Regions from separate parts of the Bacillus spongicola genome, predicted to be linked through region 3. Evidence: predicted binding sites of a transcription regulator. Region 3 holds the regulator's gene; each other region holds the start of a gene.
What was found. The regulator Rex, encoded in region 3, represses fermentation and respiration genes when NADH is low (regulators of the CRP and FNR family bind a similar motif). The targets are predictions, from matches to a motif close to TTGTGAAATATTTCACAA.
Positions count from the first base shown of each region.

Region 1: the regulator Rex is predicted to act here: its motif matches at 3,322-3,339, upstream of pflB (formate C-acetyltransferase).
Region 2: the regulator Rex is predicted to act here: its motif matches at 2,910-2,927, upstream of ric (iron-sulfur cluster repair di-iron protein).

Region 1 covers NZ_JAYKTS010000041.1:13,045-23,124, reverse strand. Annotated here, with positions in the region: gene U8D43_RS18950 (hypothetical protein) at 31-186, shown strand; gene pflA (pyruvate formate-lyase-activating protein) at 267-1,004, opposite strand; gene pflB (formate C-acetyltransferase) at 1,023-3,248, opposite strand; gene U8D43_RS18935 (M3 family oligoendopeptidase) at 3,733-5,505, opposite strand; gene U8D43_RS18930 (TspO/MBR family protein) at 5,670-6,392, shown strand; gene U8D43_RS18925 (terpene cyclase/mutase family protein) at 6,914-8,785, opposite strand; gene U8D43_RS18920 (oligosaccharide flippase family protein) at 8,850-10,080, opposite strand, start outside.
Region 2 covers NZ_JAYKTS010000004.1:206,469-216,548, reverse strand. Annotated here, with positions in the region: gene U8D43_RS04765 (Y-family DNA polymerase) at 1-664, shown strand, start outside; gene U8D43_RS04760 (YolD-like family protein) at 680-1,012, shown strand; gene ric (iron-sulfur cluster repair di-iron protein) at 2,152-2,853, opposite strand; gene U8D43_RS04750 (Crp/Fnr family transcriptional regulator) at 3,125-3,820, opposite strand; gene U8D43_RS04745 (TIGR04053 family radical SAM/SPASM domain-containing protein) at 4,079-5,188, opposite strand; gene U8D43_RS04740 (Mrp/NBP35 family ATP-binding protein) at 5,407-6,150, opposite strand; gene U8D43_RS04735 (MFS transporter) at 6,331-7,512, shown strand; gene fdhF (formate dehydrogenase subunit alpha) at 7,509-9,632, shown strand; gene U8D43_RS04725 (4Fe-4S dicluster domain-containing protein) at 9,666-10,080, shown strand, end outside.
Region 3 covers NZ_JAYKTS010000038.1:793-10,872, forward strand. Annotated here, with positions in the region: gene tsaE (tRNA (adenosine(37)-N6)-threonylcarbamoyltransferase complex ATPase subunit type 1 TsaE) at 543-998, shown strand; gene tsaB (tRNA (adenosine(37)-N6)-threonylcarbamoyltransferase complex dimerization subunit type 1 TsaB) at 995-1,720, shown strand; gene rimI (ribosomal protein S18-alanine N-acetyltransferase) at 1,701-2,162, shown strand; gene tsaD (tRNA (adenosine(37)-N6)-threonylcarbamoyltransferase complex transferase subunit TsaD) at 2,155-3,165, shown strand; gene U8D43_RS18455 (ABC-F family ATP-binding cassette domain-containing protein) at 3,772-5,697, opposite strand; gene U8D43_RS18460 (redox-sensing transcriptional repressor Rex) at 6,234-6,902, shown strand; gene tatAY (sec-independent protein translocase protein TatAY) at 6,959-7,129, shown strand; gene tatC (twin-arginine translocase subunit TatC) at 7,147-7,893, shown strand; gene U8D43_RS18475 (YdiK family protein) at 7,913-8,113, opposite strand; gene U8D43_RS18480 (CPBP family intramembrane glutamic endopeptidase) at 8,276-9,001, opposite strand; gene groES (co-chaperone GroES) at 9,267-9,554, shown strand; gene groL (chaperonin GroEL) at 9,606-10,080, shown strand, end outside.

The DNA of each region.
Region 1 (10,080 bases), on a different contig from region 3:
ATATGTGTTTATAAGGAGGGAGGCATGACCATGGCCTATTATTGGGTGATTACGGTAGGAATGTTAATGGTTATTGGTTTTTTTGCTTGGACATTTTTTTATTACCTTCGACAAACATTAGACAGTGATGATAGTAAACGAGTAGATGTATTGCCTGAGCCTGACTCAGAAGATCCTTTTTCCTAAAACTGTTCTTGTCGCTTGCAACACTCTTTGCGAAATCAGCCAAATTAAAAGCCACCAGGAAAACCTGGTGGCTTTAAGTGTTATTGACCCATTTCAAGTAGTCTATACGCTTCTTCGACCGCTTCTTCCTTCGGTGTTTCAACACCCTTAAGAGGATATTCTAATCCTAAACTTTCCCACTTATAAACACCTAATGTATGGTAAGGAAGAATTTCAATTTTTTCTACGTTTGATAATGTGCCGATAAACGCTCCAAGTCTCTTGAGGTCTTCAGGATTGTCTGTATGACCTGGAACAAGAACATGGCGGACCCATACTGGCATTCCCATTTTGTCTAGATATATTGCAAAATCTTTAATATTTTCATTGCTAAGTCCCGTTAATTCTTTATGCTGATTGTCATCTTCATGTTTTAAGTCTAATAAAACGAGATCAGTTAATTCCAACACTCTTTTTAGCTTTTCTTGAAAATGGGGCTTCTCACTATAACAGCCACCAGAGGTATCAATACATGTGTGAATCCCTAATTTCTTACACTCAGTAAAGAAATCAAAGAGAAAATCTAAATGCAATAAAGGCTCTCCCCCACTCACCGTTACTCCACCACCTGAAGCCTGGATAAACGGTAAATAGCTTTTGATTTCCGATATTAATGTTGGAATGGCGATGTTTTTTCCTTTACCGATATCCCATGTATCTGGATTATGGCAGAATTTACATCTTAATAAACACCCTTGAGTGAAGATGATATAGCGAATTCCTGGTCCATCTACGGTGCCAAGGGATTCAGTTGAGTGAATACAATTCTGGTATTGCATATGAGTCAGCTCCCGTTTTTACATCATTTCATGGAATGTACGATTAATGACGTCTATTTGTTGTTCTCTAGTTAGTTTAATAAAGTTTACAGCATACCCTGATACACGAATGGTTAACTGTGGATAATTTTCTGGGTGGTCCATTGCGTCAAGTAAGGTTTCACGATTGAAGACGTTAATATTCAAGTGATGTCCTTGTTTAACAGAATATCCATCTAGTAATGCAACAAGATTTCGTTGCTGTGTATCATCGTCTTTTCCTAAAGCTTTTGGAACGATACTAAATGTATTGGAAACACCGTCTTGCGAATGGCTGTAAGGTATTTTAGCAACTGAGCTTAATGAAGCAAGAGCACCCTTTTTATCGCGACCATGTAATGGGTTCGCACCTGGTGCAAATGGTTGACCTGCTTCACGTCCGTCAGGTGTGCTACCTGTTTTCTTGCCGTATACGACATTACTTGTAATGGTTAAAATGGACATCGTTGTGACAGAGTTACGGTAGGTTTGATGCGTTTTTAGTTTATTCATAAAACGTTTGACAAGATCAACCGCAAGCTCGTCAACTCGATCGTCATTGTTTCCGTATTGAGGATATTCTCCTTCTACTTCATAATCAACAGCAACACCATCTTCGTCACGAATCACCTTAACTTTAGCATATTTAATTGCACTTAAGGAATCAGCAACAACAGATAAGCCAGCGATACCACTCGCCATTGTACGAAGGATATCACGATCATGTAACGCCATTTCAATCCGCTCGTATGAATACTTATCATGCATATAATGAATGACATTTAGCGTATTAACATAAAGCTTTGCTAGCCAATCCATTACTTGATCATACTTCTCCATTACTTCGTCAAATTCAAGGTATTCTCCTTCAATTTTAGCGAATTGTGGAGCGACTTGGATTTTTAACTTTTCATCCATTCCACCATTAATGGCATATAACAATGCCTTCGCTAAATTCGCTCTTGCACCGAAGAATTGCATTTGCTTCCCGATTCTCATTGCTGATACACAGCAAGCAATACCATAGTCATCACCGTAATCAGAAATCATTAAGTCATCGCTTTCATACTGAATCGAGCTTGTTTCAATGGACATTTTAGCACAATATTTCTTGAAATTATCTGGTAATTTCGTTGACCATAATACCGTTAAGTTAGGCTCTGGAGCAGCTCCTAAATTGGTTAGACTGTTTAAGAAACGGAAAGAATTTTTCGTTACTAGTGAACGTCCATCAATTCCCATTCCACCGATTGCTTCTGTTACCCAAGTTGGGTCTCCAGAGAATAGCTCGTTATAATCTGGTGTTCTAGCAAACTTCACTAAACGAAGCTTCATAATAAAATGATCCACTAGTTCTTGAGCTTCCTCTTCTTGCAATCTACCTGCTTCGATATCTCTTTCAATATAGATGTCTAAGAAAGTAGATACACGACCAAGACTCATTGCCGCACCGTTTTGTTCTTTTATAGCAGCCAAATAGGCAAAATATAGAGATTGAAAAGCTTCTTTTGCAGTTGTTGCTGGTTTTGAAATATCAAATCCATAAATGGTTGCAAGCTCTTTCAATTCTTGGAGAGCACGAATTTGTTCTGCATGCTCTTCGCGATCGCGAATAACATTTTCAATCATAACCTCTTCGCCAAGCGTTTTCATATCTTCTTTTTTCATTTGAATTAAGAAATCAACACCATATAGTGCTACCCGGCGATAATCACCGATAATTCTTCCTCGACCATAGGCATCTGGTAAACCTGTAATTATACCTGCTTTTCTAGCCATCATCATTTCAGGTGAATAAGCATCAAATACTCCTTGGTTATGCGTTTTGCGGTAATCACTAAATACTTTTTCAACTTCTTCATCAAGTTCATATCCATAGGACTGAAGAGCGGCCTTTGCCATTCGAATTCCTCCGAACGGTTGCAGAGAACGCTTAAAAGGTTTATCCGTTTGGACGCCAACCACTTTTTCCAATTCTTTATCTAAGTAACCTGCACCGTGAGAAGTGATGGTGGAAACCTTTTTCGTATCCATATCCCAAACGCCACCACGATCTCGCTCTTCTTTATCTAATGCCATCACATTTTCCCATAAGGTTGTCGTTGCTTCTGTCGGTCCTGCTAAGAAAGTATCATCTCCATCATATGGAGAATAATTGCGTTGAATAAAGTCTCTAACGTCAATTTCTTCTGTCCACTTACTTTTTTCAAATCCTTCCCAATACATCAAAACCACTTCCTTTAATTAATGATGAAACATATTGATTTATCTTCACGATAAAACTTCGACCAATAAAAGGATGTGATTTATCTCACACCAAATCCACTTGAAACGTTCAAATCGCTGCTAGATACGGGTTTATTGGTCCTGACAATTTTGTGAACTATTGAGCAAAGATTCTATTTCAGAGGTTTTGTTTGAAATGAATATTTTTTGTAAGCTGAATGTACGTAAAGATACTACGAAAATCAGCAATCTTCAGGAAGAAAGTCTTCTACTAAAACTAAAGAATTACATGGGCTCCATAAAATGTTTAGGGGGTCTATCCAATTAGAAAAAATATGGTGAATTTGAACAACGCTTGGAGTCAAATGTTTTTGTGTAAATTCTTTAGATTAATTTATGTAAATCAGTTTCATTCAGCTTATTGAAAGTATTTTCATTAAAAATAAGGCACTAGAGTCAACTCCCCTAGCGCCTTATTTTTAGCTTATTTTGTTAATCTTAAAAACTCTTCTACATCTTCCACACATAGCTTAACGCCTTTTTCCCAGAATGCCTGCTTCGTTACATCTTCACCTAAGTGTTTCATAACCAGCTCTTCTACATTCATAACGGCGGTATCACGCAAAAGATTCATGTACTTCTCCTCATACCCCTCTCCTTCTTCAAGCGCTTTTGCATAAATGCTTAATGAAAAAAGGTAACCGAAAGTGTAAGGGAAATTATAAAATGGCACACTTGTAATATAAAAATGTAATTTAGATGCCCAGAAATGAGGATGATAATCGCTTAATGCTTCACCGTAGGCTTCTTTCTGCGCACCCTCCATCAATTCATTTAATCGTTTGGCGGAAACAATCCCTTGGCGACGCTCTTCATAAAATTTTGTTTCAAATAAAAAGCGAGCATAGATATTCATAAATAAAGCGACACTCCGCTGTAACTTATCTTCCACAAGGGCGATTTTCTCCTTTTCAGTCGTTGCTTCTTTTACAGCCGCATCAGCTACGATCATTTCTGCGAATGTTGAGGCGGTTTCGGCTACATTCATTGCATAATTACGGTTTAGAGTATGCATCGGACGTAGGGCATACGAATGAAAGGCATGACCGAGTTCGTGTGCAAGAGTTGCCACATTCGACATCGATCCAGAATACGTCATAAAAATTCGTGATTGTTCACTTAATGGAAAAAGGGTGCAGAACCCGCCTGGGCGCTTTCCAGGGCGATCCTCTGCTTCAATCCACTCGTTTTCAAAAGCCTGTTTCGCAAAATCTGCCATCTCTGGGCCAAATTTGCGAAAGTGCTTCTGAATAAAGTGAGCTCCTTCGTCAAACGTCATTTCGCTTGTAGCTGTAGAGACCGGTGCATCTAAGTCTGACCACGATAATTTATCTTTCCCTAATAGCTTTGCTTTTCGGTTTAAATAACCGACAAAAGCATCCTTGTATTGACTAATAGCTCCCCACATAGCATCTAGAGTTTCTTGTTGCATGCGATTATAGCCTAATGGCTCTTTTAATACTTCGTTCCACCCACGCGCCTTGTAAACTTGTAAACGATAGCCTCCAAGATGATTTAATGTACGTGCAAACAGCTCTTCTTTTTCTTGCCAAGCGGACTCTAGCTTCTTCATTACTTCTTGACGAACCTTAGAATCACTGTGACTTGAAAGATTATTTGCTTGGCCTATTGATAGACGTTTACTTTCCCCGTCTACCTCTACTTCAATTTCCATCGATCCAACAATAGTGTCATACATCTCTCCCCATCCATGATAACCATCGACAGCTAGAGCTTGAATTAATGCTTCTTCTTCATTTGAAAGCTTTTCTTTTGCTTTCGTCTGCCACTCATTTAATACAAAGCTTAATTCATTTAATCTTTCATCTTGAACCAAGTTAATCCAATCATCATCATTTGTCTGAGCAAGCTTTTGTTGAAACGAATTAAAGCTCGTTTGAAACGCAGCACTCATTGACGTCAATTCACCGCGAAGAGAATCTGCTTTGCGGTCATTCATATTTTGGGCTTGAAGGCAGCCGATGAATGCACCAGCTTGGCGCAAATGAAGCATGACATTCGTTGCTGGTTCAATCATTTCCAACACGTTTTTTGCTGTTGGAGAATTGAACAGATTTTCTTTTTCCGTAAAGAGCATTATTTTTTCTTCCAAATCATCCATATGCTCTCGAAATAAAGCCGAATCACTTCCACCTGGAAAAAATTCTTCTAAGTCCCAAACCTCTTTGTATGTCAATATACATCCTCCTTTTATGATTCTTTTTATGTATTCTAGTTTTTGAAGGAAAACCCTCTAGTTAGTATTGTACCTGAAGAGGACAATTTTTTCAGTAAGGGTTATAGAGCAAAACCTTGTGGAATAGTAATTAGAAGAAATCTATTAACAAGAGGAGGATCTAGATGGTGAAGTTAGTCTTAAACATCTTGGCCTATCTTCTAGTGGTCATTGTCAACTTTTTAGCCAACGCCTTACCGCTCAACGGTCAAACAACAGGTGAGATATCGGACAAAGTACAAGTTCTGTTCACTCCCGCTGGTTATGTTTTCAGTATTTGGGGACTGATATATTTACTGCTTGGGCTGTGGGTACTGCGACAATTCCCTAAAAGCCGACGTAACCTGCCACTTTATCAAAGTACTAGTGTTTGGTTTGTACTTAGCTGTTTATTAAATTCCACCTGGATTTTCTTATGGCATTATAACTATTTTACACTCTCGGTCGTTATCATGATTTCCTTACTCCTCACACTCATTGCCCTTTATGGTAATGCAAAGAGAAGTGATCCGTCCTTTTTAGATATCGCTCCATTTTCTCTTTATCTTGGTTGGATTAGCGTTGCCACCATTGCGAATATCAGTTTCACTCTAGAATTCTATGAGTGGAGTGGCTGGGGATTGTCTGATATTACATGGACGATTATTTTATTATTTACAGGGACGATTTTAGCCATTTTCTTTACTACTCGAGAAAAGGACTGGTTGTATCCACTTGTTTTTGTCTGGGCATTTATTGGCATCGGAGTAAAAAACCAAGACCTCGAACCTGCAATTACCACAACAGCTTATGGTTTAGCCGTAACGACCCTAATTCTCTCATTGCTAATTTACTTTAGAAAGCGTTAGTGTAAGAAAAGCGCAAGGCGCCCGTTTATCGGCGACATGCATAAGACAAGACGGCTGAAAGGTTGCTCTTTGACCTTTTAGACGGCTTGACTTATGACCTCGAGCCGATGGCGCCTGGAGCTGGACTAAAAACCATATAAAACCCTCTCTTTCATTCTGTTCAAAAAAACTAGCATTTGCTAGTTTTTTTGAACAGTAAAGCCATTTGAGAAAAGAATGATACTTTTTCCAGTAATATTTAATTGGTTAAATGTATAGGTGTCCCGAATCTTTTCATCTATTATTTTTTCAAATTCATCTCATAGTCGAGTATTCCACTGAGAATTAGATAAAAAAGCCATAATTAATACGAAAAAAACCTCGGTAGAAGTGAGGCCACTGAAAAAGTGTTCACTTTGAACAATTAGCAGGTATTTTTATCAACATACAGTAAATAAAAGGAGTTAACTATCTACATATAGTAGGTAATTAGCTCCTATTTTTCTTTAATTAGACTTTTTCAGTGCCCTCGGTAGAAGTACTTATTTTTTTACGTAATGGCTTAATGCCAATAGCGGAAAAATATACTGGTAGCTATGATAATGAATATAAAAACTCGCTGCCATTCCTTGGCCCTTCGGATACGATGTAGTCCAATCTTCCTTTTCACCATATTTGATTAAATAATGGATACCTCGATCAATTTCACTACTTTCTTTTTCAACTGAAATTAAGGCATCCAATGCCCAGGCTGTATGTGTGAGGGTACTTTTCTTTAATGGTATATATTTTTTTTCGATATCACTATTGCAGGATTCTCCCCAACCTCCATCTGGGTTTTGAATATTTTTCAACCATGTAACAGCCCGTTGAATCGCTTGTTTATCTCTCCTTTCACCGACAGCCATTAAGCCAGTTAAAGCACTCCATGTTCCATATATATAACAAATCCCCCATCGCCCATACCATGACCCGTCATTTTCTTGATGCAAATACAACCACTTCTTCCCTTTATCAATTAAGGTATATGGCTTTTTTAAATGAACAAAATTACCTAAATACTCAAGTGTTCTACCTGTTAAATCGGGGGTAGAAGGATCTGTGAGTAAAAATTCAGGTTTTTGTATAGGTAAAAGGTGAACCACTTTTTTGTTTACCATCCGTTCAAATGCCGGCCAACCACCATCCTCGTTTTGCAACGCTAAAATCCAAGCAATACCTCTTGACCAGGCGGCGTGGAAGGAGGGGTCTTGATAGACACCACTTGCCATGGCTCGTAACGCAGCAGTCGTATCATCGACATCAGGATTGATCGTATTAACATCAGAAAACCCCCATCCACCAGGTAACGAGCCATCTGCATTAATCTGCCAATCGCCGTACAAAACATGTTGCCGCTTCATAATATACTCGTTTGCTTTTTTGACCACCGACTCATTTTCATTCACTCCTGCTTCTTGCAAGGTATGACTAATCAACGTGGTATTCCAAACATTCGCTGTTGTGTATTGCATATGAGGATAGCCATGTATTGTACACTTCATCTTCAGTAGTCCTTTTACAGCTTCTTGGATTGTTATATCGGTTCGTTTATACCCTAATGATAGAAGAGCAAAAATCATAAAAAAGGTAGAGCTAAAGTAACTGAGCAAGGTTCCATCTTCTTCGATTCTCTCTAACATATAGGTTTTCGTTTTTTGCTTGGCGACTCTTCTAAGTTCCCATGGTAACCCAATAAGAGAACGGACTCCTTGCTGAATATGACTAGAGAAGGTGCTCCACTCACTCGTTCGGTATTCCTTCCAACCATCGGTACCTTTTCTTAGTAACAAGGAAGATAAATCTGGGGATTTTTTCGTTTTCCGTTGATACTTCGCTTCGCTTAATAGCAATAAAGGCGCTAAGTTGGCACGACCAAAAACAGATAAATCAAAGAAATTGATTGGAAAACTTGGGGGCAGCAACATGAATTCTACTGGAATGGGGAAAAACGAAGGCCATGAATATTGCCCTGTTATCGCTAGTGTAAGCTTCGTAAACATATCTGCCTTATCAATACCTCCCCCTTTCCGAATGACATCTTCTGCCATAGTTATATTATGATCTTGGTCTGAGCAATAACCAGAATATAATAGCGCATAGTAAGCTTCAATAGTTAGCGAGAGATTTGGCTGCTTCTCATCATGAAATAGTTTCCAGCCTCCGCTCATATCTTGCCGGCTTTCAATCCGCCCCACCAGGTCTTGAATGAGAGATTCATATTTTTTTATTTTTAAAGAACGCAACAAAATAATCATGTAAGCGTCTGTTTTTATTCCTGTATCAAATGGGAAATCCCATGACCCGTCACTTCCCTGTTTTTTTTGCAAAACCTTAATAAGACGCGACATCTCCTCTTTTGCTTCCGCCTTCAAGTCTTGTCCTCCTTATGTGTTAGGATTAAAGTTCTCTTTTCTATTTATTCAATAGCCAAGCTGCTTATGAAAATCGATTAAATGTTCCCCCCCAGGGTGTAGAAATTTTGAGTTTTACCTTTAACGTATAGAGATGTAACAGTAATAAAAGCAATCCACCAGTATTCAAACCGATAATAATACCACTCATTCCGAGATCAGTTTTGGAGCCTAATACATATAACACCGTAAAAGAAACGATAGTCGCCCATATCGTGTGATAAAGTGCATCTTTAACGAGACCGAATCCGATTAAAAATGCTTGCAGAGGGAGAACAAAGAAGTGAATCAGGAAATAAGGCCATAATAATTGCAGATAGCGTGTCGCCTCTGTATTCGTATAAAACATGTTCGTTAATGATTCTCCAAAATAATAATAAATGAGCACCACCGGAATACTGTAGGCCGTCGTTCCCCATAACACACTTTTTAGCATCATCAAAATTTTCTTCCGATTATCTTTTGATACTGCTTCTGAAACGGCAGGAATTAAAGCAACCAATAAGGAATGAGCAATAAAACCAGGGAAAAAGCCAATCGTCATGGCGACTCCTGCTAGCAGCCCAAATTGTTCGGTAGCTTGTGATGGTTGAAGCCCATGTTGGATAAGAGTTGCTTTAATTAAGAAGGGTTGAATGGCATGTGAAACGGCATGAAACACACGCAAAAAGGTTGTCGGTACACTCACCGCTAATAGAGCCTTACCAACCTCTTGAGGATTGATGTGTTTATGCTTTAACCCCCTGAAACTTTTCCAGTGAAGAAAATAAGCCTGTATTAAATAGAGAAAAACGGCTGATTCTGAAGCAATTAATATACAGAGGGCAACAAATAGAGCTGCTTCATTACTAAAATCATAAAAACGAAAAACAAGCACCAACAACAGAAGCTGCGCAACTTTTCGTAAAAAATTTGAAAAAGCGATTTTCCCTAACTTGCCAATCCCCATAAAATAGCCTCTACTCAAACTAGAAAACGCGACGATAGGGATAAGCAATACCATCAGCCATCTAACAAGTGGATGATACGATGAAAAAAGAGGTAGCACGGTAAAGACTAGCCACCCAATTGTCACAAAAAAACTCGTTAAGACAATCGTCCATTTCATCGTATAAAGCAAGGTGCTTTTGTGGTACTCTCTTTCATTTTCTGCAATCACTTTTGACAATGACACTGGTAACTCCAGCGAAGCAATAATGACAATAAAAAAGATGATAGGAAGAATGGACATGTAATGACCTAAACCTTCTTCTCCT
Region 2 (10,080 bases), on a different contig from region 3:
CAAAAGGGTAGAACGAACGTTAAACCGGATGGGGGTTTTTTCAATTGGTCAGCTTGCTCGCTACGACCTAAAAAAATTGGAAGTTAAATTTGGTGTAATGGGCAATCAGCTTCACTATCATGCATGGGGAGTGGATTTATCGGAAATTGGGGCCCCAATTATGGAAGGGCAAATTAGCTTTGGAAAAAGTCAAATTCTACTCAGAGATTATAAAAAGGAAGAAGAAATTAAGCATGTTATTTTAGAGATGTGTGAAGAAGTAGCACGCCGAGCACGGAATCATCAAAAGGCCGGACGAACGATTAGTTTCGGCTTAGGCTATAGTCAAGATGAATTTGGTGGTGGGTTTCATCGCTCTCGTTCAATTGAGCATCCGACGAATATTACGATGGAAATGTACCGGGTATGCCTTGAATTGTTTCATGAGCATTACGAAAAGAAAACCGTCCGGCAAATTTCGATATCGCTTTCGAATATTGTCGACGACGAATCACTGCAGCTTGATTTATTTCGTCCGGACTTAACGAAAAAACGAGAGCTGGGCTATGTGATGGATCGATTACGAAATCGGTATGGCTCTGGAGCAATTCTTCGAGCGGTTTCGTATACAAACGCAGGAACGGCAAGACACCGGGCCCGGTTAGTGGGCGGACATAGAGCCTAGAAAGGAGAGAGAAGGATGATTCGTGATCGCGGAAGAATGAAATGGACCTCGATGATGCTACCAGAGCACGTGAAGCTACTTCGAGACTGGTCAAAGGAAGATAGCTTCGAAAAGGAAAAAGAAATAGATGAACAGCAGCTAGAGGATTTAAACATCGTTGCTGCGGAAGCGATGGAATACGGGAAGTGTGTCACCATTACCCACTACACTAACAAGCGCTATGAATTACTGGTGGGCACGCTTCACTCCTGGGATGCCTACAGTGAAACGTTTCAGGTGATCGATCGTTTCGAGGCTAAGCATGAAGTTGCGCTCAAGCGCATCATCGATCTTCGTTTGAGTGATTAGAAATGTACTATCAAGGTTGTAAATCATAGAAATAATAGGGTTTGCGTTATCTTTTGTATTATTTCATATATAATTTTCAGAAAAATGTCTGAAACGATCCATTTTTAGTAGCTATTAGGTACAAACTATACAAAAAGAGACTTTGCATATTGTAATGCTGATACTTACAAATAGTTTTTGATAAATGGCTGTGTCGCAAAGTTTGTTGCTTTATCGTATCAGTTTATCATTTTGGATATAATTTTGTTTCGGGCATCATTTCGCCTGTTTTTGATGGAAATCAACAGTGAAATGGAGGGTTTAGTCAAAAATGAGATGAAAGAGCCACAATGTATACGAAAAACTCGATGGCAGCGCTCGCTTCACGCCGCCACCGCCTATCATGAAAATCCAGCCTAAAGACACAGAATAATCGTCTATCCCATTAATTAGCTGACCATACTGTTTACTAACAATACGACCAGTCCGAAGACTCTTTGGTGGATCTATCTCTAAGAGAGGATACCCTGTACGAAAAACTGGTTGTGACAGTTTAGAAGAACCGCCTATTGTGTTTTTTATCACGTATACAAAATTTTTTTACTACGTATCCTGTCACATGTATTGTCAATAAATTGCGAGGTGAAGCTTAAAATGGATGCCATGATGAATGAAAAATGATTCAATACCTAAAAAAGAAAGGATATAATTTCGAATTAACAGGACAACAGACAGCGTAAGTACTATAAAATTGTAGGATTAGTACAAGATCACTGGCCCCAAAAAATGTGAATATTGAGGGCTTAGTTTAGTTATGCTTCCTACCAATTGAGTTTTCATACAAAATGGATGCCATGATGAATGAAAAATGATTCAATACCTAAAAAAGAAAGGATATAATTTCGAATTAACAGGACAACAGACAGCGTAAGTACTATAAAATTGTAGGATTAGTACAAGATCACTGGCCCCAAAAAATGTGAATATTGAGGGCTTAGTTTAGTTATGCTTCCTACCAATTGAGTTTTCATACAAAGAGCCTTCTGGAAGACAAACGAGCCGCCAATTGACGACTCGTTTGTCTTTTTACTTATGTCCTTAAAATCACAATTTTTTGACTGTTACTATCTAAATGAAACCATTTAAGGGGAAATTCAGTCTTAGGAAACAGAACGTGGGAATAAAATGTTGTTCTCAAGATGAATATGCTGAAATAAATCGGATTCCAGCGCTTCGAGACGTTGATAAGCGAGCCGGTATGTTCCGCAAGCACCTGCCGGTGGTGTATAGTCATTCGTAATCTCACGCATTTGTTTTAGAATAGTGCCGGCTGTAGTATGCTCATGTTCCAATTCTTGTACAACAGCTAGTAGCTTTTGACGGTTTTGCTCAGTAGGGTTTTCTTCAAATTCTAAAATTAAAGGAAAGTCGATCGTTTCTTCTTTGCTGGTATGTTGTTCTAACTCAGCCTTTAGTTCATAAAAAAGCTTGTGAATTGTGACTAAGTGAGGATGTGTTGCTCCGTGAACTCTGTGTACTTTTGTTATATAAGGACTAAGAAGTGGTAATTCCTCGTTTAGATAGGCATGATGTTTTTGAATAATATACTCGATTAATTCACGTGAGCTAGAATGTTCCCAATCAATCGTGGCTTCACTTAAAGCAAACATTTGCTGATAAAGTTCGTTTAATTTTCCAAGTACTTCTCCTACGGAAAGATTTTTCTCTTGAATTGCTTCAATTAAGGGACGATTTCCACCACAACAAAAATCAATTCGATAGGTTTTAAATAGGTCGCTAGCTTTAGGGAATTTCGTTACAATTTCTGCCACTGTTTGGGAATCAGTTAATACTTGCTTCATGGATATACCTCCGATTTTTTAGTTTATGAGTGTAAAACAAGCTAGTCACAAAAGGAATGTGATTTGTATCAAAAAATAAGTTAAATTAGTAATCGACGATTAATAACGCTGTTTTTACAAAGGTTGTTGCTTCTCTGACCAGTCTATAAACGTTGATATCGCTTGGTTTCGGGTCATCTTTTCACATCATTTTTAACTCGAAATGAGGAAAGAAAAGAGTGTTTCCATCCTTTTTTGTATGCTACAGCAACAAAGTATGCGAAAAGAGCCATTAATAAAGAAGCTCATTTTGTAATTTTTCAAGATTGATTATATAGCATCCTTGTTTATCAAGTTCGATCAGTTTCTTTTTTCGTAGAGTATTTAAGGTTCGACTCACGGTTTCTCTCGTTGTTCCAATCATATTAGCGAGCTCACGATTGGTAAAGTTTGTGGTGATTTTATAAAGGTTTACACTGCATAGCGTACCATTCGATTTTGATAACCGAATCAAAAGCATAATGATTTGTTCATACGTATTATGAAGAATTTTTTCTTCTAAGCGATTTTGAAGATCCACGATTTTTTCTCCGAGAACTTTAAAGATTTTAATGCAAAGTTCCGGGTTTTTGATTAATACTTTTTCAAAATCGACAATCGGCATGACGATTAGTTGAGCCGTTTCAATGATTTCAGCATTTGCTGGAAACGTTCCTTTTCGAAAAAAACCCGCATGTGGAAACATTTCACCGGCTTGGAGAACGGATACAATCTGTTCTTTGCCCGCCGCATCATTTCGGTAAATTTTTACTTTTCCAGAATGAATAAAGAAAACCCGGTCGAGTACATCTTCTTGCATAAAAACAAGTGATTTTGGGTTAAAGGTTCTTGTGATCGAAATATCGACAAAGGGTATTAGTTCTTCGGTTGAGAGTTCTTTAAACAAAGGTACTGCTTGAAAATGGGCCTGGATATCATTCCATCTCATTACAATACCATCCTTTCTTATAGTAAGACTGTTTTCACAAAGTTTGTGGCTTTTCGTTAGTATACTAACTTTGATATCACATTGTTTCGAGGCATCATTTCGTCTATTTTAGATGGAAATCAACAACAAAATGAGGTCTTCCATCTAAAATTAGATGAAATAGTCACAATGTATACGAAAGGAGCTTTTCACAGCAACATCTATATGCTAAAAAGATCGATTTCGGGTCATCTTTCCTAATTTTTGGGACAAAATCACTTAGATTTTGCGGAGAGCTTTTGGGACATACACACACGCCGGTTCACTTTCTAAATAATCTCCTGTTAGGGCATAGGCTCTCGACCTAGATCCCCCACAGACGTTGCGAAACTCACATTTCCCACATTTCCCTTTGTAGGAGTCAGGATTTCGCAATTGTTTTAGAATCGGTGAATGACGATAAATTTCCGGTAGTGCGGTTTCCCTTACATTCCCTACTTTAATAGGGAGAAGCCCGCTAGGGTAGACGTCCCCGATATGAGAAATAAACACGAACCCATTTCCGTCATTTACTCCTCGAGGGGCACGACCTAGACCATCAATCTGACCGGTTTTACCAGAATGTAACGTATCCTCATATTGAATCCTTTTGTTTTGGTCTATATTTTTGCGCATCTTATCCTGAAGAACAACGCGTCGATAGTGCTGAGCGGCAGTTGTTTTTATATCAAATGGGACGCGTTGGCTTAATTGGTTGAGCCAACGGAAAACTTTTTCATGTTGAACAGGTGAAATCATATCCGTTTCTTTGCCCCGTCCGATAGGGACAAGGAAAAACACGCTCCAAAGAACACAGTCGAGCTTCTCAATGAGGGCTGCCATTTCATCTAAAACGTCCACGTTGTAGCGTGATATGACGGTGTTGATCTGTAGTGGAAGCTTAAGTTCATGAATATATTCAATGGCATTCATAGTTAAATCAAATGAACCGGAAGTGCCTCTAAAATGATCATGTATTTCAGCTGTTGGTCCATCTAAGCTAAAGGCCCATCTTGATAGCCCAATTTCTTTCGCTTTTTGAATGGCCTCTTTTGTCACGTTAGGAGTGGCACTCGGCGTCATCGATACGCGAACCCCTTTTTGGATGGCATAGGAGGCGATATCATAGACATCAGGTCTCATTAAAGGGTCTCCACCAGTGAAGACTAGGAGTGGATTATCCATTTCGAATATTGAATCGATTAATTTTTTTCCTTCTTCAAAGTTAAGTTCAAGTGGGTGACGCTTATATTGTGCCTCTGCACGACAATGAAGACAATGCAATTCGCAGGCTCTCGTTAATTCCCAAATCACAATAAATGGGTTTTCGTTAAAATCACGGTCAATCATTCTAAACCCTCCTAGACTAGATTATGTCTATAGTAAAAAAATACGAGAGAGTTGTAAGTGAACTACATCACATAGCTAATTGGAAAACGACAGGATGAGTCTATTATGCCCAAATAGTAGGGAGTGTAAGAGAAACTTTTTCCATTGCCTGCGATCAATAAGGAAGAAGAATGGGGCAATTTACTAGAGTATTTCTCTCTGCCTCTCTTCTAATCTGATTAGCGTTCATTTACGAAAGTATCAATTTTGATAGCTAAATTTTCATAATGATTGAATAATTCTGAACTCTCTTCATAAATACTTGGTGTCTCCGATGAATGAGAGGCTTCTTCAATTGGTATTTGAGCTAATACGTTCGTACCTAATTCATCTGCTAAAAGGCGACCTCCATCTTTTCCGAATAAATAATACTTCTTATCACTATCTATTGGTTGAAAGTAAGCCATGTTTTCTACTACGCCAAGAATTTCATGCTTGGCTTTAATGGCCATTGTGCCCGCTCTTTCTGCAACTAACGCAGCCGTTGCATGTGGGGTTGTCACGATTATCTCTTTACTTTGAGGAATATAGTGGTGCATATCTAGTGCGATATCCCCGGTACCAGGAGGCATATCTAATATACAATAGTCCAATTTCCCCCACATAACATCCTTGCTAAAATGTTCGACCATTTTCCCTAGCATAGGCCCTCTCCAAATAACTGGTTCATTATCCTTTATTAAAAATCCCATCGACATTACCTTCACTCCATGAGACTCAATCGGAATAATTTTTCCATTAAAAGTTTTGGGACGATTAGTGAGATTCATAATTTTAGGTATGCTAAATCCGTAGATATCTAGGTCAATAAGAGCTACACTTTTTCCTTGTCGTGCAAGAGCGATAGCAAGATTTACTGATACGGTCGATTTACCTACTCCGCCTTTTCCACTGGTTACTGCGATGACGTGACTTGATAACATAAATAACACCTCTTTATTAAATTTTGCGATGATGTCTCATTCGATGTGATGTACTTCACACTATAGATGGAAGAGTTTCATTACAATGAATGGAGTTGATACACCAGCAACTTATTAAAAATCTACCAAAGATAGAATTGTCGTGGTGTATAAAAAGTCACATGGGGGTGTTTCGGAATTATGAAACCATTAGAGCGCTCATTCTATTCTAAAACGAGCAAAAAAGCCTTTTTTATCATCTTGTTTCTCTTGCTAACGACTTGGATTGGGACTGAACAGTTTTCACATTTTGACATGGCATTAATGGGGTATCTCATTGCTTCCCTTATTTTTGCGGTTGGATTAACAATCAGAATGAGTTCGTGGTTATTGCGACCGGCTACCAAACAGGTAATTAAAAGAAGTCTTCACAATTTAACACAAAGAAGTCGAAAAAAACGAAATTTGATTTCCATTGGAAAAACAGCCTTTGAAAATATTTTTCTACAAAAATTTATTTTTAAAAGAGGCATGTATCGGGGAGTCCAACATTTCCTAATTGCTTGGGGATGCATCGGTTCATTCGCCATTACGTTTGGACTTACCTTTGGTTGGATGCACTTTGAGCTAGTAGATCCAGAGACATATGTCATTGTCGTCATGGGAATAGAAACGATCACTATGGCCGCTCACGGATTGTTTGCAGAAATGGTCTATAACGGATTAAATATTACTGCAACAATGGTGCTAGTTGGTGTTAGTATGGCCTTAACGAGGCGTATCGTAAACCAAGATGTCAAAGTCACCCAACGTGCTGAATTTGACTTATTTCCTTTATATATCTTATTAGCGGTTACGGTAACCGGACTCCTATTAACCGTATCCTATGTATTGCTAGATGGATGGATGCATCATTATATGACACTAATCCATCAAGTTACAGTGGTTGTTCTATTAGTCTACTTCCCATTTGGGAAACTGTATCATTTACCGATAAGACCACTAGCCACAGCGGTGCCGATGGATTATCAAGAAGAATGGCAAGTGGATACAAAGCCTTGTAAACAATGTGGAACTACGTATAGTTCGGATGACCAAATATTAGATGTGCAGGAAATTTTGGCTGCGCAGCAGTTCGATTTACAGCTTTCCGATGGAAGTTATTTATCTGATTATTGCCCAGCCTGCCGCAGGAGAATTCGGGTGATGAAACAACTCAATTTACCATCGAAGGTAAATGAAAAAGAGAAACCAATCTCTACGATAAATGGTATGCATCTATCGGGCTTTAGCAAGAAAAGAACCGAAGATTACTATGAATTTCCTGAACATGTTCAAAAAGAGATAGAAAAGTACAAAGAAGTGGGAGGAACCAAAAAATGAGTCAATTTATCGCAAAAGAAGGTGTCAAAAACCTTCATAAACCAGGAGAAAAGCTAATCACTACTCATTGCTGTTATTGTGGCATGCAATGTGGTATGCATATACGAGTGAATGAAAAGTCAGGAAAAGTTGTGGGAGTAGAGCCTCGCTATGATTGGCCGGTTACTAAGGGGAAAATGTGTCCGAAAGGCGTTACAGCCTATCAAACGATTGATCATGAGGATCGAATATTAAAACCACTAATCAAGAAGAATGGTGAATTTGTAGAGTCATCTTGGGAAGAAGCACTCGACTTAATTGAAAAGAATTTTAAAAAGCTACAAGCAGAAAGTGGGAAAGATGCACTGTCCGTTTTTGGTGGAGTCTCAATGACCAATGAAAAATGTTATTTAGTAGGAAAATACGCAAGAGTCGCGCTTGGCACAAGATTTATTGATTATAACGGTCGCTTTTGCATGAGTTCTGCAGCAGGGGGATTCTTAAAAACATTAGGAATGGACAGAGGTTCCACTTTACCGTGGCCAGAACTAGAACATACGGATTGTTTTTTTATCGCAGGGTCGAATACTGCGGAATGTCACCCAACGAGTATCCAATGGCTTTGGAAAGCGAAGGATAAAGGGGCGAAATTAATCGTTGTCGATCCGCGTGAAACACCAACCGCCAGAGTAGCTGATGTTCATCTAGATTTAAAACCAGGGACAGATTCTGCGTTAGCAAACGGGATGCTACATATCATTATAAAAGAAGGATATGTAGATCAAGAGTATGTGGAGAAGAGGTGCAATAATTTTGAAGAATTGAAGCAAAATGTGGAAAAATTCACTCCAGCCTATACATCGGAGATTACAGGCGTTTCAGTAGAAAAAATTATTAAAGCTGCTCATATATATGGCATGTCGCCTCGGTCCGTTGTCATGTTTGCACGAGGAGTGGAACAACAATCCAAAGGGGTCGATAATGTTTCGCTGTATACATCTATGGCATTACTACGAGGCCAGATTGGGAAGTTCGCTTCAGGTGTTGCTACATTCACGGGTCAAGGAAATGGTCAAGGAGGAAGAGAGCATGGGCAAAAGTCAGACTTACTACCAGGCTATCGGAAATTAACTGATCCTGCAGCTGTTGACTATATTTCCAGCGTGTGGGGAATCGATCCAAGTGAAATGCCAGCCCCAGGGGTATCCGCATATGAAATGTTTGATGAAATTCAAAAAGGAGCCATTCGTGGTATGCATGTCATTTGTAGCAACCCGGCTGTATCCGCACCCAATCTTGAACATATTTGGAACGGATTTAGAAAGTTAGACTTTCTAGTGGTTAGTGATTTCTTTTTATCAGAAACCGCGCAATTTGCCGATGTCGTGCTACCTGCGACGAGCTGGGCAGAAGATGAAGGGACAACGACCAACTTAGAAGGTCGTGTGATTCGAATCCGCAAAGTAAGTGAACCTCTTGGTGAGTCACAACCGGATTGGAAAATATTCCAAATGATCGCAGATAGAATGGAAAGAGGCAAGTATTTTCCCTATGAAAATGCAAGCGATATTTATGAAGAGTTACGCATTGCAACAAAAGGTGGAAAAGCAGATTATTACGGGATTACATGGGATCGAATTGACAAAGAAGATGGGGTATTCTGGCCTTGTCCATCTGAAGATCATCCTGGTACACCGACGATGTTTATCGAATCCTTTGGAACACCGGATGGAAAAGCAAATTTGGCAGCAGTGGAGTGGAAAGAAGCAGGAGAAGTACCTACAAAAGAGTTTCCCTTGTTTTTAACGACAGGTCGTGTTGTGTTTCATTATTTGACAGGAAATCAAACAAGAAGAGTCGATTTTCTCATGGAGCAGTGCCCAGAACCATTCGCAGAAATGCATCCAGCACTAGCTAGTCAGTACCGACTACAGGACGGAGAGCTCGTCAAGTTAACAACCCCAAGATCTCATATGATTGTTAAAACGAAGATTACGAAGGCCATTCGAAGAGATACGGTATTTGTTCCTTATCATTGGGGAGAAGAGTTAGCGGTCAATCAATTAACAAGTGATTGTCTCGATCCGATGTCTAGAATGCCAGAGTTTAAGGTATGCTCACTTAAACTCGAAAAAATCTAGGAGTGAACCGTTAAATAGGAGGGAGAAATAATCATGAATAAAATAATGTACTTAGAATTTGAAAGATGCATTGGTTGTCGAGCGTGTCAAGCAGCCTGTCGTGAATGCGGAGATCATGATGCAAAAGAGCGTAACTATGTTGAATACATTGACTTTACCGAAAGTCGGCAAACATATCCGATGTTGTGTATGCAATGTAAAGACCCTGCATGTGCGAGGGTATGTCCAGCGAACGCTATCCAAATAACTGAAGAAGGTGTCGTACTATCGGCGATGGAAGAAAAATGTATCGGCTGCCGGAACTGTACATTTGGCTGTCCATTCGGAATTCCTAAGTTTGATTTTGAAGAAAATAAAATGTACAAATGTGACATGTGCTATGACCGTTCCAAGTTTGACATCGCACCAATGTGTGCATCGGTATGTCCAAGTGATGCGATCCGCTTTA
Region 3 (10,080 bases):
TCTTTTTTTTATTTATGGAGATTTTTGCTGATTTAGATGGAATAGGTTAGACTACATATAAAAGATAGATCCTTAGGATATGCTTATCCTAAGGATTTTTTTAAGAAATAGAAAGTATGAATTTAGAGGAGATAGATGAAGTGTCAAAAACATAACCCGAGCGATCATAAGGGAAAGCTACTTCATAGGTTAGTCCCTTGCCTTTGGAAAAGAACACTAAGTCATACATGTCAAGGGCTACATTCCGATTTGAAAAGTAACATTCTTTACGAGAATAGCTTTTGGCAAAAAATGCTACCTTTTGGAGCAGCTTTTTGTCTATTCTTGTACGAAATTCATACCTGAATGGAGCATTCAGTTAAGAATCAGACTAAATAGCAACAATGTCTAGCAAAAGACTCTTTCTTAAATAAAACTTTATTTTCATAGACGCAGTTAGAGCGATCATACAAAAAAGCTGGGCCAATTCTTTTGGATGGAATGGAACGAGTAATATAGAATTTTAGCGTTCAGTGCTATTCTTAGAGAAGGAGTATAAGAATATGAATACAATTGAATTAGTTTCTCGAGGGTATGAAGAAACGCAGCAACTAGCCTACAATATTGCCAAAATGTTAGAACCCGGAGCTGTTCTTACATTAGAAGGGGATCTAGGGGCTGGGAAAACAACCTTTACAAAAGGATTAGCCAAGGGATTAGATATAAAAAGAACCGTCAACAGTCCGACCTTTACGATTATTAAAGAATACGAGGGACGACTACCTTTATACCATATGGACGTGTATCGTGTGGAAGATAGCTTCGAGGATTTAGGATTTGAAGAATACTTTAGTGGTTCTGGCGTAACGGTTATAGAGTGGGCTCATTTGATTCAGGATCAGTTACCAACAGAACGCTTGGATATTTCCTTGTTTCATCAGGGAGTTGACGAAAGGAAAATTGTACTTTCCCCACGCGGTAATCGCTACGAGAACTTATGTAAGGAGTTATTTTCATGAAAATATTAGCCATAGATACATCTAACTATCCACTAGGTGTAAGTTTAATGACAGAGGATACGATTGTTGGGGAATATATCACTTATATAAAAAAGAATCACTCTGTTCGAGCTATGCCTGCCATTGAACATTTATTAAAAGAGTGTGATTGGACACCAAAAGAGCTAGAAAAGATTGTCGTGGCGAAGGGCCCAGGTTCCTATACGGGTGTTCGCATTGGAGTGACGATTGCTAAGACGCTTGCTTGGTCGTTGAAGATACCAATTGTGGGTGTTTCCAGTTTAGCCGTAATGTCGTCTGTTGGGCGTTATTTTAATGGGTATATATGTCCGTTAGTTGATGCGAGAAGAGGGCAAATATACACGGGCTTATATTCGTATCATAGCGGGCAACAAGCTGAAGTGGCTTTGGACTGTAATGTATTGGCTGTTGATTGGCTAATGGAATTAAAAGAAAAGAACCAGCCTGTGTTGTTTGTTGGGAATGACGTCAGCTTGCATAAAAAATCCATTCAATCTATTTTAGGGGACCAAGCGGTATTTAATGAGCTAACAGAGCAAAATCCTAGACCATCTGAATTAGGGATATTAGGGATGAATAAACAAGAAGAAGACACTCATTCTCTTGTACCTAATTATATTCGATTAGCAGAAGCTGAAGTGAAGTGGTTAGAGGCACAAACCAACCAACGAGGGTTTATTCATGATATCAATAAAAAATAGTTTATTTCGATTAATGGAAATTGAAGATGTCCCGAGAGTCATGGATGTTGAACTAGCTTCTTTTTCTGTACCTTGGAAAGAAGAGGCTTTTTACAGCGAGTTGCTACATAATAAATTTGCTAAGTATTTTGTGCTGGAAAACGATGAAAAAATTATTGGGTATTGTGGGATGTGGTTCGTAGTAGATGAAGTGCATATCACCAATATCGCGATTCTTCCTGAATGTCGAGGATGGAAGTTAGGAGAAGCTTTATTAACATTTGTGATGGAGTATGCTATTTCACATGGTGCGACTTCGATGACATTAGAGGTACGATTGAGCAATACGCCAGCTCAAGGACTTTATAGGAAATTAGGATTTGAAAATGGCGGCATCCGAAAAAATTATTATAGTGATAATCAAGAGGATGCTTTAGTAATGTGGGTGAAATTAGATGAGTAAAGATGTAATTGTATTAGGAATTGAAACAAGCTGTGACGAAACGGCCGCTGCCATAATAAAAAATGGAACAGAGATCATCGCCAACGTAGTAGCTTCTCAAATTGAGAGTCATAAACGTTTTGGTGGAGTTGTTCCTGAAATTGCTTCGAGACATCATGTTGAAGAGATCACGCTTGTACTTGAGGAAACGCTAAAGGAAGCCAATATGACATTTAGTGATATTGATGCAATAGCGGTAACAGAAGGACCTGGGCTCGTGGGTGCACTATTAATAGGAGTAAACGCAGCGAAAGCGATTGCTTTTGCGCATAATATTCCAATCATTGGTGTCCATCACATTTCTGGTCATATTTATGCTAATCGTCTTGTGAAAGAGATGGAATTCCCACTTCTTTCGCTTGTAGTTTCTGGAGGTCATACAGAACTGGTATATATGAAGGAACATGGTTCATTTGACGTTATTGGGGAAACAAGGGATGACGCAGCAGGAGAAGCTTATGATAAAGTGGCAAGAACGCTTAAACTTCCTTATCCAGGAGGTCCACATATTGATCGATTAGCCCAATTAGGTACTCCTTCGATTAAGCTGCCTCGAGCTTGGTTAGAAGAGGGTTCATATGATTTTAGTTTTAGTGGACTAAAATCAGCTGTCATCAATACCCTTCATAATGCTGCTCAAAAAGGAGAGAAAATCTCTCCAGAAGATTTATCGGCTAGTTTTCAAGAAAGTGTGATTGATGTATTGGTCACTAAAGCAGTTCGGGCAACAAAGGAATATGGAGTTCAGCAACTTCTTCTTGCTGGTGGAGTAGCTGCAAATAAGGGGTTAAGAAGTCGCTTAGAAGAAACCTTTAACGAATTGCCAGAAGTAGAACTTGTCATTCCTCCTCTTTCATTGTGTACAGATAATGCCGCAATGATTGGGGCTGTAGGGACTGTTATGTATCAGCAAGGAAAAAGAGGTAATCTAGCGATGAATGGAAACCCTGGATTAGAGTTATAAAGCACATTTTATTTGAGAGCATTGAAAAAATAATTACTTCTCTATGGACTGAAGATTTTTATTAATATACAGAAAATTAAAGAAGCGAAGAACCTATGTATAATGGGGTCTTCGCTTCTTTTTCTCGCTAGTGACTCTTGTCAAAGGAACAGGAAACTTGTGTGTATGTTGATGTGAAGGAGAGAGGTTAAATAATGCTGTGAGGTGAAATGTAGAGGCTGTGTAAAGAATGAGTCTTCATTACAGTGATCATAAGCTAAGCGCAAAAACGAGGCAAACGCCGATGATCAGTTCTGATTATACGCTTATCACCGATAGGTCAAGGTCAATGCTTTACTTTGTGGATAACCAATTTTTGAGGAAGAAGAGGAAGTAGAACGTCTGTTTTGTACACAGACTGTGGATAAGTTGTTAATAACTTTGTATATCTTGTGAGCAACATATAATAAAACCGCTTACTTTTTGGATGATTTTGTGGATAAAACAATAAAAAAATGTGGATAATGTGGAAAAGTCCTGTGATTATATTAGTATAAAGGTTTTGGTTGTGGATAAAAATGTGAATATTATTTTAAAAAAACATCCCCTGCGTGGGCAGGGGAAAGGCTATGTTTGGAGTTGTTCCCATTCTTCTAAAAGGTCATTATATGTTTTTTGAGCTGCAAGAACATCATCATTTAACTGCTTCACTTTTTCAGCGTTCTGATAGATGTCAGAATCAAATAGCATGGCTTCTTTTTCTTCAATCTCATTTTCAAGCTTTTCTATATATTCTTCGATTTCTTCAATTCTTCGTATTCGTTGACGTTCTAGTTTCTTTGCCTCTTTATCCATTCGGTGGTTTTCCTTTGTGTCAATCTGAGGCGTAACGATGGATGCACCACGTTCTTTTTCTTCCAATAAAGCAAGCTCGATCATTTCTTCCTTTTTATGGACGTAATAATCATAGTCACCAAGATATTCTTTGGCTTCTGTTGTGGATAATTCAAGAACTTTTGTTGCGATACGATTGATGAAGTAGCGATCATGGGAAACGAATAAGATCGTACCTGGGTAATGAATTAATGCATTTTCAAGAACTTCTTTGCTATCAAGATCAAGATGATTTGTTGGCTCATCTAGAATAAGTACATTTGATTTTTCTAACATCATCTTAGCAAGAGCTAATCGGGCTTTTTCGCCACCACTTAGAGTTGAAACAGACTTGAGTACATCATCTCCTGAAAATAAGAAATTGCCCAGAACAGTTCGGATTTCCTTTTCCGTCTTCATCGAGTAATCATCCCACAGTTCATGAATCACGGTTTTATTGGAAGTTAGCTCGGCTTGTTCTTGATCATAATAGCCAATCTTGACGTTCGCTCCAAAGTGGTAGTTGCCAGAAAGGGATGGAAGTTTTCCCACTAGTGTCTTGATTAAGGTAGACTTCCCGACTCCGTTTGGACCAACTAAGGCAATACTATCTCCTCTTGAAGCCTGAAATTTAATATTTGAAGAAATTGGTTCTTGGTGATAACCTATTGTTAAATCTTGAACTTTTAAAACATCATTCCCACTTTGCCGTTCAATTTCAAAAGAAAAATGGGCAGATTTTTCATCACCAAGCGGTTGAGACATGAGGTCCATTCGCTCGAGTTTTTTTCGCCTGCTTTGTGCCATTTTTGTAGTGGAAGCTCGGGCAATGTTTTTTTGAATGAAATCTTGCAAACGAGCTACTTCAGCTTGCTGTCTTTCAAATTGCTTACTCTCGCGTTCATAGTCGTCGGCTTTCTTTTGTAAATAATCACTATAATTGCCGTGATATTTCTTTGTGTTTCTCCGTGATACTTCATAAACATGATTGACGACTTTATCTAAAAAATAGCGATCATGAGAGACAATCAAGATGGAACCTGAATAGCCCTGTAAATATTGCTCTAGCCAAGAGAGTGTTTCAATATCTAAATGGTTAGTGGGCTCATCTAGGATGAGTAAATCAGGTTTTGTTAAGAGAAGTTTAGCCAAAGCTAGTCTCGTTTTTTGTCCGCCACTTAATGTGGAGATTTTGGTAGAATAATCAAAGTTAGCAAAATTCAATCCGTGGAGAATAGAGCGAATATCCGATTCATACTGATAGCCGCCTAAATCCTTAAATTTCACCGTTAAGCGATCATATTCGGATAGTGTCCGTTCATAAGCCTCTGTGTTTTCATAAATATCTGGTGAAGCCATCTCAAGCTCTAATTTGCGTAAATCCGCTTCATGTTGTAAAACATGCTCAAATACAGATAGCATCTCGTCCCAAATCGATAGACTGGATTCCAGTCCTGTATGCTGAGCTAAATAGCCCATGGTCACATGTTTTGGTTTTATTATTTCTCCTGAATCAAAGGAAAGTTGATTGGAGATGATTTTTAGTAAAGTTGACTTTCCAGCACCATTTCTACCTACAAGTGCAATTCGATCTTTAGATTTCAGTTCTAGTTTAATATTTGATAAAATCATTTCTGCCCCGAAGTACTTTGTTACATTATTGACTTGTAATAAAATCATATATTCACCTCATTCATCTCGTTTAAACTGGTCAGTAACTCTTCAAGTGTCCGAGTAATTTAGTTTCCAGTAAGAAACCAATCAGCTTTACTAGCGAACTGTACTATAAAATGCGGAAGGTTTTACTTCATCTTATCGACTATTTTTGATAGGTTTCAACAGCAAAATCGAGGATTCCATCGAAAAATAAACGAAAGAGTCACAATATATAAGAAAAGAGTCTTATACAAACAGTGTATCGCACTTAAAACAAGTTGAGCAATAGCAGGACTTGTGAAAAAGGTAACAGACAATCTTGACGAAATAGTGTATGATAATGAATGAAGAGGAGAATGTCTACATCAGGCATGCCTTTAATTAAAATTGATTCATCTGCAAAGAAAAGTGATATATTTCCGACCAAGAGGAATCTAAACAGCTAGTTCGAGATTAATGGAAGCGTTTCCGAAAATAGGATTCAATACAAAATGAGCCGAAAGCTCTATTAAATAGAAAAATCGAGAGATGATTGGCTCAAAAATAGAGAGGGATTAGAAATGAATCAAGACACAATGAAAATACCGCAAGCTACCGCAAAACGCTTGCCTCTATATTATCGGTTTATTCAAAACTTACATTCTTCAGGTAAACAAAGAGTGTCCTCGAAAGAATTAAGTGAGGCCGTAAAAGTAGATTCGGCTACGATTAGAAGAGACTTTTCTTATTTTGGTGCACTTGGGAAAAAAGGCTATGGTTATAATGTGAACTATTTGCTAAGCTTTTTTAGTAAAACACTAAACCAGGATGAAGTCACCAAGGTTGGATTAATTGGAGTAGGAAACTTAGGCACAGCTTTTCTTCACTATAATTTTTTGAAAAATAATAACACGAAAATTGAGATGGCCTTTGAAGTGAATCCTGATAAAGTGGGCATGAGTATAGGTGACGTACCGATTTATGCTTTAGACGATTTAGAAGAGAAAATCAAGGAAAGCAACATAGAGGTGGTTATTTTGACCGTACCCGCTCCTGTTGCTCAAACGATAACGGATCGCTTAGTGAGTGCGAATGTGAAAGGGATTTTGAATTTCACGCCGGCACGGTTAAATGTTCCTTCGTCTATTCGAATCCATCATATTGATTTAGCGGTTGAATTGCAGTCGCTAGTTTATTTCTTGAAGAACTATTCTACTAAGGACACGGAAACGTCACAAGAAGGGCTTTAAGAAATTAGGATTTAGGGGTAAAATGATGTAATATAGTACTGAGGAGGTGTAGCGTAATGCCAGGTCCAGGTAGTCTTGTAGCAATAGCAGTAGTTGCACTATTAATTTTCGGTCCCAAAAAGTTACCAGAACTAGGGAAAGCAATGGGAAGTACGTTGCGCGAATTCAAAAATGCCACAAAAGGCTTAGCGGATGACGAAGACAAAGACAAAAATGATGCTAAGTAAATGTTAGGTGATTGACGATGAGTCGAAATGATATGACTGTTTATGAACATATAGATGAATTAAGAAAACGGCTTCTCATTGTGGTCGTTTTCTTCTTGTTTGCGATTATCGCAAGCTTTTTTCTCGCCGAACCGTTGATTGTTTACTTGCAGAATGCGGATGAAGCGAAAGAAATAACGATGAATGCGTTTCGGTTAACGGATCCATTAAAGATTTACATCCAAGTAATAATATTCTTGTCATTATTAATGGCGCTCCCGTTAATTCTTTTTCAATTATGGTCCTTTGTGTCCCCGGGATTATATGAAAAAGAACGACGTGTCACGTTGAGTTACATTCCGGTAACGGTGATCTTGTTTCTTGGTGGATTAGCTTTTTCGTATTTTATTTTATTTCCATTTGTAGTCGACTTTATGTTGAATTTGTCTGTGAATCTAGAAATTGAACAGGAAATTGGCATCAATGAGTATTTTCAATTTCTTTTTCAAATTACCATTCCGTTCGGATTTCTGTTTCAGCTCCCTGTCATTATGTTGTTTTTAACAAGGTTAGGGATTATTACACCAATGTTGATGTCGAAAATGAGGGTGTATGCTTACTTTGGTCTATTTGTGATTGCCGCAATGATCACACCACCAGATATTATGTCTCATTTACTCGTTACTCTACCACTTTTTGTTTTATATGAAATCAGTTTAGGTATATGTAAAATTGGTTATAAAAAAGCTTTGCTTGCAGAACAGAAAAGAGAAATGGAAGAATAAAAAAATAGACCCATTGGGTCTATTTTTTTTGCATCGTTTTTAATTTAATGTGGATGTTAATCATCCGAAGTCCTGAACCTAAATCCAATGTTGCTAGGAAAATGAGAAGATAAGTGAAAAATCCCCAGCCATGAGTCACAACATTTTGGATTGAAAAATACGTAAATAGAATTCCGAGTAAGGTGTAAATGATACCAGTAAACAAAGGTGATTTTCTCATAAAAACGTCCTCCTAATCCTATAGAGTCCTTGCCCTATTCGTGTACATTATTGTAGCTATTGAAGTTCATTTTCGAAGGAGTTCTCTATTCTGGTATTGATTTTGTTCAAAAATAGACGAAAAGAAAAAAATCTTCAATATATATGTTTAAAAAGAGCGTGATTACCCTATCCAGTGAATAAATAGTGCGACTTGTGCGCTTACTTTTTTCATAATTGCAGGATAAAATTGAATGAGCGCAACGAGTGTATTCATGCCAACGTGAGCGATGATGGGAACAATAATTCTTTTCGTATGCACATACAGAAAAGCAAACGTAAAGCCCATCGTCGTATATAACAGAATATGGGATAATTCGCGATGAGCCAGTCCAAATAGAAGGGAACTTAAGAAACCAGCGGCCAGAAATGGCATTCGCTTATAGAGTGCCCCAAATAGGATTTGTCGAAAAACAATTTCTTCTAAAATTGGTCCGGCGACCGAGGAAGCAATTAACGCAATTGGCACAAGTGAGATGATTTTCATCGCTGTCGCTGTATTTTCCGATCCAGGTTCGATTCCGAGAAAAGATTCAACAGTAATAGCGAGGGCCTGTGCTAAAAAGGCGAGAAATATTCCGCCCACACCCCAAGAAATGGAGAGTGGAATTGAATGCTGTTGGCCAAAGTCCTCATATCTTTCGCTTTTTCGTAATAAAAAAAGTACAATGATAAGGGTGAGTGTAAAGCTAATAAATAGCCAGTACCCCGCAGCTAAATAGAGCATCTTTTCTTTATCTTCTACACCAAAGGAATTCAGTCCGAGCTTATAAATAAGCGGAACGGCGATAGAGGTAGAAAGTTGCATGACTATGTAGATGATTAGGATATAGCCATATCGTTTATTCATGTAAGTTCTCCTTTAGAAAGTTGATCATAATCATTTATCCATTCTACTAATAAAATGATGACTGTTCAAATGGTAAAGCTGGAAGAAGTGGGTTTGCGAAAAATGACAAAACATGGAGTGATTTTTGTCGAACCTTTTTAGAAAAAAATAAGGCTTGATGCTTGCAAAAGAAAAGTGAATTCTTTATTATATTAATTGTGTTAGCACTCTAAAGAGGTGAGTGCTAATTATCATGACTACATATTTATTGAGGAGGTTGTTTCACTTGTTAAAACCACTAGGTGATCGCGTCGTAATTGAGCTAGTTGAAACGGAAGAAAAAACGGTTAGCGGGATTGTTCTACCAGACTCTGCGAAAGAAAAGCCACAAGAAGGTGTTGTCGTAGCAATAGGAACAGGTCGCGTACTTGATAGCGGTGAGCGTGTAGCTCCAGAGGTTGCTGTCGGCGAACGTATTCTCTTCTCAAAATACGCAGGTACAGAAGTGAAGTATGAAGCTACTGAATATCTTGTTCTTCGTGAAAATGATATTCTTGCAATTCTAAGTAAATAATTTTCCCTTTTCACATACAAAGGAATTCAAATTCAAGGAGGTCTTTTTAATATGGCTAAAGAAATTAAATTTAGTGAAGAAGCACGTCGTTCTATGCTTCGTGGTGTAGATCAACTTGCAGATGCAGTAAAAGTAACGCTTGGACCAAAAGGACGTAACGTCGTTCTTGAGAAAAAATTCGGTTCTCCACTAATCACTAATGATGGTGTGACAATTGCTAAAGAAATCGAGCTTGAAGATGCATTTGAAAACATGGGTGCAAAGCTTGTTGCTGAAGTAGCAAGCAAAACGAATGAAATCGCCGGTGACGGTACAACTACCGCTACAGTTCTTGCGCAAGCAATGATTCGTGAAGGTTTGAAAAACGTAACAGCGGGAGCAAACCCTGTTGGCATTCGTAAAGGAATTGAAAAAGCGACAAAAGCTGCGATTGAAGAGTTGAAAAACATCTCTAAACCAATCGAAGGCAAAGAGTCTATTGCTCAAGTTGCGGCAATCTCAGCAGCGGACGAAGAAGTTGGCCAAT